3 regions of the Nonomuraea sp. NPDC001699 genome follow, and region 1 is predicted to be linked to each of the others. Evidence: riboswitches for the same ligand, from Rfam matches in the RefSeq annotation. Region 1 holds a riboswitch; each other region holds the start of a gene.
What was found. Region 1 has a riboswitch for cyclic di-AMP ahead of ACWCSU_RS32305 (C40 family peptidase). Riboswitches for the same ligand answer to the same signal wherever they lie in the genome.
Positions count from the first base shown of each region.

Region 1 (3,265 bases):
GTCGGGCTGCTGCGGCCCAGCATCGCCGTCCTCGGGGCCGACGTGGCGGGGGAGGTCGAGGCGGCGGGCAAGGACGTCACGCTGTTCCGCCCCGGCGACGAGGTGTACGCGATGTCCCTGCGGGGCGGCTTCGGCGAGTACGTCTGCCTGCGGCAGGACGAGGTGGCCCCCAAGCCGCGGGGGCTGTCGTTCGAGCAGGCGGCGGCGGTGCCGATGGCGGCCAACACCGCGCTGATCGCGCTGCGCGACGAGGGACGCGTGCAGCCGGGCCAGAAGGTGCTGGTCAACGGCGCGTCCGGCGGTGTGGGCACGTTCGCCGTGCAGCTCGCCAGGTCGATGGGGGCCCACGTCACCGGCGTGTGCGGCGGGCGCAACGCGGACCTGGTCCGCTCGCTCGGCGCGGACGACGTCGTCGACCACACCAAGGAGGACTTCGCGGCCTCGGGCCGGCGCTTCGACCTCCTCATCGACGTGGCGGGCGGCCGCCGGCTGTCGGACTGCCGTCGCGTGCTGACCAGGAAGGGCACGTACGTGCTGGTCGGCGGGCCGGCCGGCCGCTGGGTGCAGCCGGCCGGCCACATGTTCGCCGCGCTGGCGTCGGCGTCCTTCGTCCCGCAGCGGATCGTCAGGGCGGACGTGGTCCGCTGCGGGAGCAACAGGGCGAACCTGCTGACGCTGACCGGGCTGATCGAGCAGGGGGAGGTCACCCCGGTCATCGACAGGACCTTCCCGTTCGGCGAGATCCCGGCGGCCGTCCGCTACCAGGAGGAGGGACACTCGCCGGGGAAGGTCGTCGTCACAGGGTCGCGGTGAGCATGGCGGGGGCCGGTGCCTTGCGGAGCTGGGCGTAGTCGGCCCAGCGCTTGACGCCCTTGGGGTCGGGGCGTACCGCGCCGACGAAGGCCTGCCTGCGCCACTGCGACAGGCGTTCCTCCTTCACCACGTCGCCGGTGTGGGGGGAGTGGACCATGTAGCCGGGCTTGGAGATCATGCCGACGTGGCCGAGGCCGCTGAAGAACACCAGGTCGCCTGGTTTGAGGTCCTTCCAGGCGATTTTCTTGGAGAAGGCGCCGTACTGATCCGCGGCGACTCTGGGGAGCTCGATGCCGGCGTCCTCGTAGGCCCGGAGCATGAGGCCCGAGCAGTCGTAGCCCCGCTCGCTGGCGCCGCCCCACACGTACGGGGTGCCGCGCTTGTCCATGGCGTATTCGAGGGCGACCTTCCAGGCCGGTTTCGGCACGTGCCGTTCCTGGACCTGTTTCACCTGGGGGCCGGTGAGGGTGATGGCGGGGGTGGGGTCGGCGGGAGCGACGGGAGCGGCGGGCGCGAGACCCGCTCCGCCCGCCGCCACCGCCAGGAGAATGGCGATGCTAGACAGGGGACTGTCCTTCCACGTGGCCGGCCGGGTTAGCTGACGGGCTCGGGCCTGGAAGTAGCCCTACGGCGGTGCTTGAGAGCGGTGCCGATTCGCCCCGGGGGGAAAGATGGGTCCCCGGCTCCACGCAGCGGCTGCGTGGATTAGGCTCGTCGGACTCTAACGAAACGGTCAAAAGGTCGCAATCCCCCCAAAACGGATTGTCCGGAGATTGAGATGATGTGTTCGTCAGCCGAGACGAGCCGGTAAGGTACCGCCCATGGAGTCGCGTAACATCCGCCTGGCCGTCATCCCCGGGGATGGCATCGGTGCCGAGGTCGTAGCCGAAGGGCTCAAGGCCCTGGAGGCCGTGGGCACGAAGATCGAGCCCACCCACTACGACCTGGGCGCAGCCCGCTACCACCGCACGGGCGAGACGCTGCCCGACGCGGTGCTCGAAGAGCTGCGCGGCTACGACGCGATCCTGCTCGGCGCCGTGGGCGACCCCAGCGTGCCGCCGGGCATCCTGGAGCGCGACCTGCTGCTCAAGCTCAGGTTCGAGTTCGACCACTACGTCAACCTGCGCCCGGTCAAGCTGTTCCCCGGCGTCGAGACCGCGCTGGCCGGCGCCACCGCCGAGCACATCGACATGGTCGTCGTCCGCGAGGGCACCGAGGGCCTCTACGCCGGCACCGGCGGCGTCATGCGGCGCGGCACGCCGCACGAGATCGCCACCCAGGAGTCGCTGAACACCGCCCACGGCGTCGAGCGCGTCGTGCGTTACGCCTTCCAGAAGGCGCAGTCGCGGCCCCGCAAGAAGCTCACGCTCGTCCACAAGACGAACGTGCTCACCTTCGCCGGCGACCTGTGGCAGCGCACGGTCAACCGCGTGGCCGAGGAGTTCCCCGACGTCACCACCGACTACAGCCACATCGACGCGGCCTCGATGTTCTTCGTCACCCAGCCCGAGCGCTTCGACGTGATCGTCACCGACAACCTGTTCGGCGACATCATCACCGACCTCGGCGCCGCGATCGCCGGCGGCATCGGCCTGGCGGCCAGCGGCAACATCAACCCCGAGCGCACCTCGCCGAGCATGTTCGAGCCGGTGCACGGCAGCGCGCCCGACATCGCCGGTCAGGGCAAGGCCGACCCGACCGCCACCATCCTGTCCGTGGGCATGCTCCTCGACCACCTCGGCCTGCACGCCGAGGCCGCCAAGGTCGAGCAGGCCGTGGCCGCCGACATCGCCGAGCGCGTCACCGGCCGCGCCGGCCGTTCGACCAGCGAGATCGGCGACGACATCTCCGCGCGAGTATCCGGCTAGGACCGTCTAGCCCCGTACGCGCCTGGCGGTCCCGACGAGGACTGCCAGGCGCTTTTTGGCGTTCAGAGGGTTGAACCCATCCCAACTGCCTCTTGCCATCCCAAATGGCAAGACAATAGGAAGTACGAATACTGCTCGTGGGCAGTAGCTTTCAGGATCGTAGATTCGCAGAGAGTAAGGACCGTCGTCATGACCATCGCTCAGAAGCTCAGCTTCGACGTGCAGCATTCCGACCACGCTCGCACCGCGGCCGAGCGGGAGCAGGTACTGGCGAACCCCGGGTTCGGGCAGGTCTTCACCGACCACATGATCACGATCGACTACACCGAGGGCCAGGGGTGGCACGACGCCGCGCTCCTGCCGTACGGGCCGCTCCTGCTCGACCCCGCGACCTCGGTCTTCCACTACGCGCAGGAGCTCTTCGAGGGACTGAAGGCGTACCGGCAGATCTCCGGCTCGATCGTGGCCTTCCGTCCGTACGCGAACGCCGCCCGCTTCAACCGCTCGGCCGAGCGCATGGCCATGCCGGAGCTGCCGGAGGAGGCGTTCGTGGAGTCGCTGGAGCTCCTGGTCTCGGCCGACAA
Region 1 covers NZ_JBSFGF010000012.1:231,704-234,968, reverse strand. The annotation lists gene ACWCSU_RS32310 (NAD(P)-dependent alcohol dehydrogenase) at 1-813, shown strand, start outside; gene ACWCSU_RS32305 (C40 family peptidase) at 797-1,351, opposite strand; cyclic di-AMP (ydaO/yuaA leader) riboswitch at 1,382-1,535, opposite strand; gene ACWCSU_RS32300 (3-isopropylmalate dehydrogenase) at 1,635-2,681, shown strand; gene ACWCSU_RS32295 (branched-chain amino acid aminotransferase) at 2,871-3,265, shown strand, end outside.

Region 2 (3,265 bases), on a different contig from region 1:
TCGTCGTCCCTGATGGCCACACCGCCGCCGTGGCCCGCCGCGACCGCCGTACCGGGCTCGTCGGCCCCTCTGGCGACCGCTCCCGCAGGCTCGTCCCCCTCCCGGGGCGGGTCGTTCCGCTCGCTCATCTGCCTCCCCTTCACGCGAGCTGCTCTCGTACGTACTCGCGCCACCGTGCCGCCAGTGTCTCGGCGGTCAGCCCCACGGAGGCGAGCGCCTGATCGACGCCGGCCACGCGGGCATCACGGTAGAGCCGTACCAGGGTCCCGTCACCGAACCGGTCTGCGAGGAAGCGACACGCCATCCAGGCCTCCTGGTACGCCCGCGCGAGCCGTCCGGGGTCGGCTGCCGTGGGGGCGAAAGCCGCGGCTCCGGGCAACTCGCTCGGCAGTCGGCCGGCCCGTACTTCGGCGGCGAGTTCGGCGGCGGCCGTCCTGACGGGGAGTCCGGCGTCGCGGTAGGCCACGTAGTCGGCGAACCCCTCGTAGAGCCAGACGGGCAGCCGGTCGGTGCCCGCGGCGACGTGCGTGAGCTCGTGGGTGAGGACGACGTCGCGTCCGGTGGGGGTGAGCCGAGCGAAGGAGCCGGGGACGATGATCACCCTCGGGCCGTCGGCCACCGCGGCCAGCCCGTCCAGCGGGCCCGTGCCCGCCAGCCCGGCCGCCTCGGCGTCGGAGTCCGGTACGACGACCAGCGCGCGTACCGGCCGGCCGAGCAGCGCGGACACCCGGCGACCGGCGAGGTCGGCGCGACGGGCGAGATCGGCGAGCACGCCGGGCTCGGCGCGATGCCCCACGACCACGGACCGTCCGCCGCGGACCACCTGACCGCCGCCGGCCCACAGATCGCGCGCCCCGGCGGGCAGGACGGCGCCGGGCGGCGCGTCGGCGACCACGAGAACCGCCGCCAGCAGCAGGACGGACAGGAGCAGACGCGGACCGCGGAGGGACGGACGCACCTGCGAGGACACGGCCCGATGCTAGTCGGCCCGCGGCCCGCACGCCCCCTTCACGAGACCGGGCCCACGCCCTCTCCGCAAGGCCGGACCTGCGGTTCGCAGCAGGAAGCCGGACATGCGACAGGCCCCGGCCCGGACCGGGGAGGGTCCGGGCGGGGCCTGTTGTCACGCGCCGGGACGCACCGCGCCGACGAACGACGACTTCCGCCATCCGCCCAGTTTGTCGATGCGCACCCGTTCGCCGGTCCTCGGCGAATGGATCATCTTGCCGTGGCCGACGTACATGCCGACGTGGCCCAGCCCGTTGAAGAACATCAGGTCGCCCGGCTTGAGCTTCCGCCAGGAGACCTTGTGCCGAATGCGGGCGAACTGGCTGCTCGTCACGCGCGGGAGTCGCACCCCGGCCTTCTTCCAGGCGTACTGGACGAGTCCGGAGCAGTCGAACGCACCAGGACCCGTGGCCCCGTACCGGTACGGGTCGCCGATCTGGTGCTTGGCGACGGCGACGGCCTTGTAGGCCCTCACCTTCTGCCTGGCGGCCTTCGCCGCCTTGGCCGACCTGGCGCTCTTCGCCGACTTGGCCGACCTGGTGGTGGCCGCCTCGGCGGTGCTGGACACCGCGGTGAGCCTGACGGCCGATTCGCTCACCGTCTGCGCCCCGGCCGGCACGGCATGGAGAACCGCACCTCCGGCCGTCACGGTCATCGTGAGTGCGACGCCCTTCAGGGCGAGACGGGACAGACGGGGGTTATGCAGGGAGGTAGACAGGATTTCTCCTTGTGTCTTCCACGAACGCCTACCGGGTTAGCTGACGGATTCGGGCCTGGAAGTCGCCCTACGGCGCTGAACGCGCCGATTCACCCCTGATCCCGGGGGATGACGGGATCTTTGGGTCCCCGGCTCCGTGCCTCCTGGCTGCACGGACTCGGCAGGTCGCCACTCGATTGATGTGCCTGAATGGGGATATCGGCGGCGACCGACGGATTTTTATGTGGTCCACATCGGGGGGTTCCGATGTCGATTCGCGGCTCGCATGGCTTGCCGACCGCGACGCCAGAAACTACGCCGAGGGGTCAAGAAAGTGCAAAGGGGGAGTCAGGTTGTAAAGATCGAATAAAGGCACGAGTAAGGGAGGAAACCCCTGCTGGAGCCACAGGCTCCGTTACCTAAATGTGACCCTTCTCACACTTCCCGACGCAGGCGCTTGTCAGGGCCCTTTGACACCTTTTGTCCCCTTCGTCCCACAGGCCGGAAGAGCGGGCACGCCGGTGGTCCCTGCGGCCTTCGAGACGGGCGGCCGAGGGCGAGTGTCGGGAGGAGTCCCGGTGGACCGGAGGTCAGGGGCGGATGGCTCCGACCAGCGGGCGGCGATAGTCCGAGAGCCGGACGACCTTCACGACGTCACCCGTCTGCGGCGCGTGGACGATCTTGCCCCCGCCCGCGTAGATGCTGACGTGCCCCAGCCCCTCGCTGAAGATGAGGTCCCCGGGCTGGAGGTCCTTGATGTCCACCTTGCGTCCGGAGCCCCAGGCCCACTGCTGCCACGTCGTACGCGGCAACGAGACGCCGGCCGCGCGCCAGGCGGCCTGGGTCAGCCCTGAGCAGTCGTAGCCGCGCGGGCCCGTGCCCCCGAAGATGTACGGCTTGCCGACCTGGGCGAAGGCGAAGCGCAGAACGGCGGCCGCGTTGCCCGAGGCGGGACCGGTGTACTTGATGCCGGTGCTGTTGGGGTTGCCCGGGTTGTAGGCCCCCAGCTTGTCCAGGAGCTTCTTCTGCTCGCCGACCAGCTTCAGGACCTCGGCGCGCTCCTTCTGGACCGCGTCCCGCTCCTTGTCGGCGTCCGCCAGGGCGGTCTCGGCGTTGTCGCGCTCGACCTTGAGCCCCTTGTTCTCGCGGTCGAAGGCGGCCAGCTTCTCCAGCCGCTCGCGCGAGAGCTGCCCGGCCATGGCCATCCCGGCCAGCAGGTTCTCGGGGTCGTCCGCGCCCATCAAGCCCGGCAGGGACGCGACGTCCCCGCCCATCTTGTACGAGTCCACCGCCGCCCTGATGATGTCGGCCCGCAGGTCGGCGACCGTCTGCAGCTTCTGCTTGTAACGGTCGTTCAGCTTGGTGTAGGCGTTCTTGGCCTTCTTGTACTGCTCGGTCGCCGTGTTGTACCGGTCGACGACCTTGTCGGCCTTGTCGTTCAGCTTCTCCAGCTTAGCCTTGGCCTGCTTGAGAGTGGGCTTGGGATCAGCGAGCGCCGCACCCATCGGGACCGTCATCAGCCCGATCGCGAGACCCGCCGCCAACGTGACCCGGCCAAAC
Region 2 covers NZ_JBSFGF010000003.1:448,437-451,701, forward strand. The annotation lists gene ACWCSU_RS12260 (M48 family metalloprotease) at 1-128, opposite strand, end outside; gene ACWCSU_RS12265 (hypothetical protein) at 140-970, opposite strand; gene ACWCSU_RS12270 (C40 family peptidase) at 1,124-1,606, opposite strand; cyclic di-AMP (ydaO/yuaA leader) riboswitch at 1,737-1,899, opposite strand; gene ACWCSU_RS12275 (C40 family peptidase) at 2,296-3,222, opposite strand.
Region 2: another riboswitch for cyclic di-AMP. It lies ahead of ACWCSU_RS12270 (C40 family peptidase); the one in region 1 lies ahead of ACWCSU_RS32305 (C40 family peptidase).

Region 3 (3,265 bases), on a different contig from region 1:
CGGGTCGGGAGACGGCTGGATATCAGCGGACGGACCGTACGCCGGCGGCTCAGAGGCATCTGCGACCGCATCGGCGTGGCCACGGCGATCGAGGCCGTGGCATGGGCGGCGCGCCGCCAGCTCATCTGACGGCGCGGAACTCCGAAGTGAATCGCCGGTCAGTCCGCGATGCGCACGGCGCCGGCGAACGGCCGATTGCCGAGCGCGGAGATCCGGACGACGTCGCCGGTCTGCGGTGCGTGGACCATCATGCCGCCGCCGATGTAGATGCCGACGTGGTGCAGGTCGCTGTAGAAGAAGACCAGGTCGCCGGCGCGGAGCTGGTCGCGGCTGATGTGCGTGCCGGCCGTCCACTGGTCGCCGGTGTAGTGGGGGAGCGAGATGCCCACGCGCTGGTAGGCGGCCATCACCAGGCCGGAGCAGTCGTAGGAGCGCGGCCCTTCGGCGCCCCACACGTACGGCTTGAGCTGCTGGGTGAGGGCCCACTTGGCGGCCTGGGCGGCCTTGCCGTTGCCGATGACCGGCAGGTTGACGCGTACGGCGCGGGTGCCGGGCCGGCCGGCCTCGCCGACGGCCCGCCGGTAGAGGTTGCTCTCGACCTTGGCGACCAGCTTGGTGATCTTCGAGCGCTTGCCCTCAAGATCACTGACGATCTTCTGGACCTCGGCGATGCGGGTCTTGGCGCCCGACCTGGCGCGCTCGGCGGCCTCCATGGCCTTGGCGAGCTGGTTGACCTCCTCGCCCTGCTGCTGTTCGAGCGCGTACGTGGTCGCGGCCCGGTCGAGGAAGGTCTCAGGGTCGTCGGACTGGGCGAAGACCAGGGCCTTGTCCAGGCCGCCGGTGATGTAGGCGTTCTGGGCGAGCAGCGTGGCCCTGGCGCGCTTGGCGGCCAGGTCGGACTCGCTGGTGGCCAGGGTCTTCTGGGCGGCGTCGTTGGCCTTCTGCGCGGACTTCAGCCGTTCGCGCTGCCCGTTGTACTCCTCGGTCAGCGTCTCGATCTCTTCGTGCATCTTCTCGACCTGGTCGGCCAGCTCGGAGAGCGACGGCTTCGGGTCGGCGGCGGCGGAACCGACGGGTACGGCGAACAGCATCGCGGCGACGGCGGCGCCGATGACGCCGAGGCGACGTGAGCGCCTGGCCTGCTCCCGGGGACGGGCGTGCCTGCCCCCCGGCTTCCCCTCGCGATCGAGCGTCCGCTTCACCAACCAAGCTCCTCTCATCGACGCCGGCCGGGTTAGCTGACGGGTTCGGGCCGGAGCAGCCCTACCGAGATGATCGGATTCACCCCGAGTGGTGGCGCGAGGTGCTCGCCACCGGTGGTTCCCCGGCTTCCCTTGCGGGAATTGGGCGTGTCTTTCCGCGCGCATTACGCGGAGAACATCGTCGCTGGACACTAATGCACTCCGGGTTCGCGCTCAACCGGAACTACCGAGTCTGTAGAGGTTTCACAACTGAAGGGTCACAAGGTGATCTCGTGGGTAGCCGTACGGAAGCGGGCTTCTGCACCTTTTGTCCAGCATTCTGGGGGGTGACGACTGGAGGAAAGCTCCAGGTCGGGGCGTGTTCATCTGGACACAGCATGTGATGAGATGCCCGAGACGTGGGATTTAGGGCTGAGCCGTAATGAGATCTGTACCCTGGAGAGCCATGGAGCAGGTGGCCGAAGTGGCAGTCCCCGAGACCGCGGTCGTGGTCAGGCGTGCCCGCACGCCCGACGTGCGCGCGATCAGGCGTCTCGTGGACACCTACGCGGGCGCGGGTCCGCGGCTCCTGGAGAAGGCCACGGTCACGCTGTACGAGGACGTCCAGGAGTTCTGGGTGGCCGAGCTGAGCGGGGAGGTCGTCGGCTGCGGCGCGCTTCACGTGCTCTGGGAGGATCTCGCCGAGGTCCGTACGGTGGCGGTCGATCCGGCGTGCCGGGGAATGGGGGCCGGGCATCGGATCGTCTCGGCACTCGTCCGGCAGGCGAAGGATCTGGGGCTGCGACGTGTATTCTGTCTGACTTTTGAGGTCGACTTCTTCGCGAGGCACGGTTTCCGCCCCATCCAGGGCACGCCGGTCTCACCCGAGGTCTACGCCGAGTTGCTGGCCTCGTACGACGAGGGTGTGGCGGAGTTCCTTGATCTGGAACACGTCAAACCGAACACCCTTGGCAACACCCGCATGCTGCTGCATCTGACATCGGGTGACGCGGACCTTGACCACTTGGAAAGGTGATTGTTGATACCTATGTCGATACGTTGGGCAGCACAGGCATGTGTCCTGACACGTGCCACATGCGCACTCGAAGCGAGGTGACACGGTGAGCACCGGACAGCCGCCGTATCCACAGGACGAATCCGGCGAGAACCCCGAGTACGGGCAGCACCAGGGCCGTCGCCCCGGTGAGCCCGACCCGGACGTGACTGTGGTCGGCTACCGGGCGGACGACGCCTATGGCCAGCCCCCATATGGCCAGCAGCAGCAACAGGGCTACGGCCAGCAACCCCAATACGGTCAGCAACAGCAGCACGGCCAGCAGCAGGGCTACGGCCAGCAGCCCCAGTACGGCCAGCAGCAGGGATATGGCCAGCAGCAGGGCTACGGCCAGCAGCCGCAGTCCTCGGGCCAGCAGTACACCCAGCCCGGCTATGGCCAGGAGGCCCAGTACGGCCAGCAGGCCGCCTCGGGCCAGCAGGGTTATGGCCAGCAGCCGCAGTACGGCCAGCAGCCCCAGTCGCTGCCCGACTACGGTCAGCAGCAGCAGGGCTATGGCCAGGAGGCCCAGTACGGGCAGCAGGGCCAGCAGGGTTACGGCCAGCAGCCCGCCTCCGGCCAGCAGCAGGGTTACGGCCAGCAGCCGCAGTCCTCGGGCCAGCAGTACACGCAGCCCGGCTATGGCCAGGAGGCCCAGTACGGCCAGCAGGCCGCCTCGGGCCAGCAGGGTTATGGCCAGCAGCCGCAGTACGGCCAGCAGCCCCAGTCGCTGCCCGACTACGGTCAGCAGCAGCAGGGCTATGGCCAGGAGGCCCAGTACGGGCAGCAGGGCCAGCAGGGTTACGGCCAGCAGCCGCAGTCCTCCGGCCAGCAGCAGGGTTACGCCCAGCAGCAGTACGGCCAGCAGGGTTACGGCCAGCAGCCCGCCTCGGGCCAGCAGGGCTACGCCCAGCAGCAGTACGGCGAGCAGCAGCAGGGCTACGGGCAACAGCAGTACGGTGACCAGCAGCAGTACGGCCAGGCATACGGCCAGCAGCAGCAGTCGCAGCCCTACGGTCAGCCCGGCTAC
Region 3 covers NZ_JBSFGF010000005.1:164,161-167,425, reverse strand. The annotation lists gene ACWCSU_RS17395 (helix-turn-helix domain-containing protein) at 1-129, shown strand, start outside; gene ACWCSU_RS17390 (C40 family peptidase) at 159-1,202, opposite strand; cyclic di-AMP (ydaO/yuaA leader) riboswitch at 1,209-1,360, opposite strand; gene ACWCSU_RS17385 (amino-acid N-acetyltransferase) at 1,648-2,217, shown strand; gene ACWCSU_RS17380 (hypothetical protein) at 2,228-3,184, opposite strand.
Region 3: another riboswitch for cyclic di-AMP. It lies ahead of ACWCSU_RS17390 (C40 family peptidase); the one in region 1 lies ahead of ACWCSU_RS32305 (C40 family peptidase).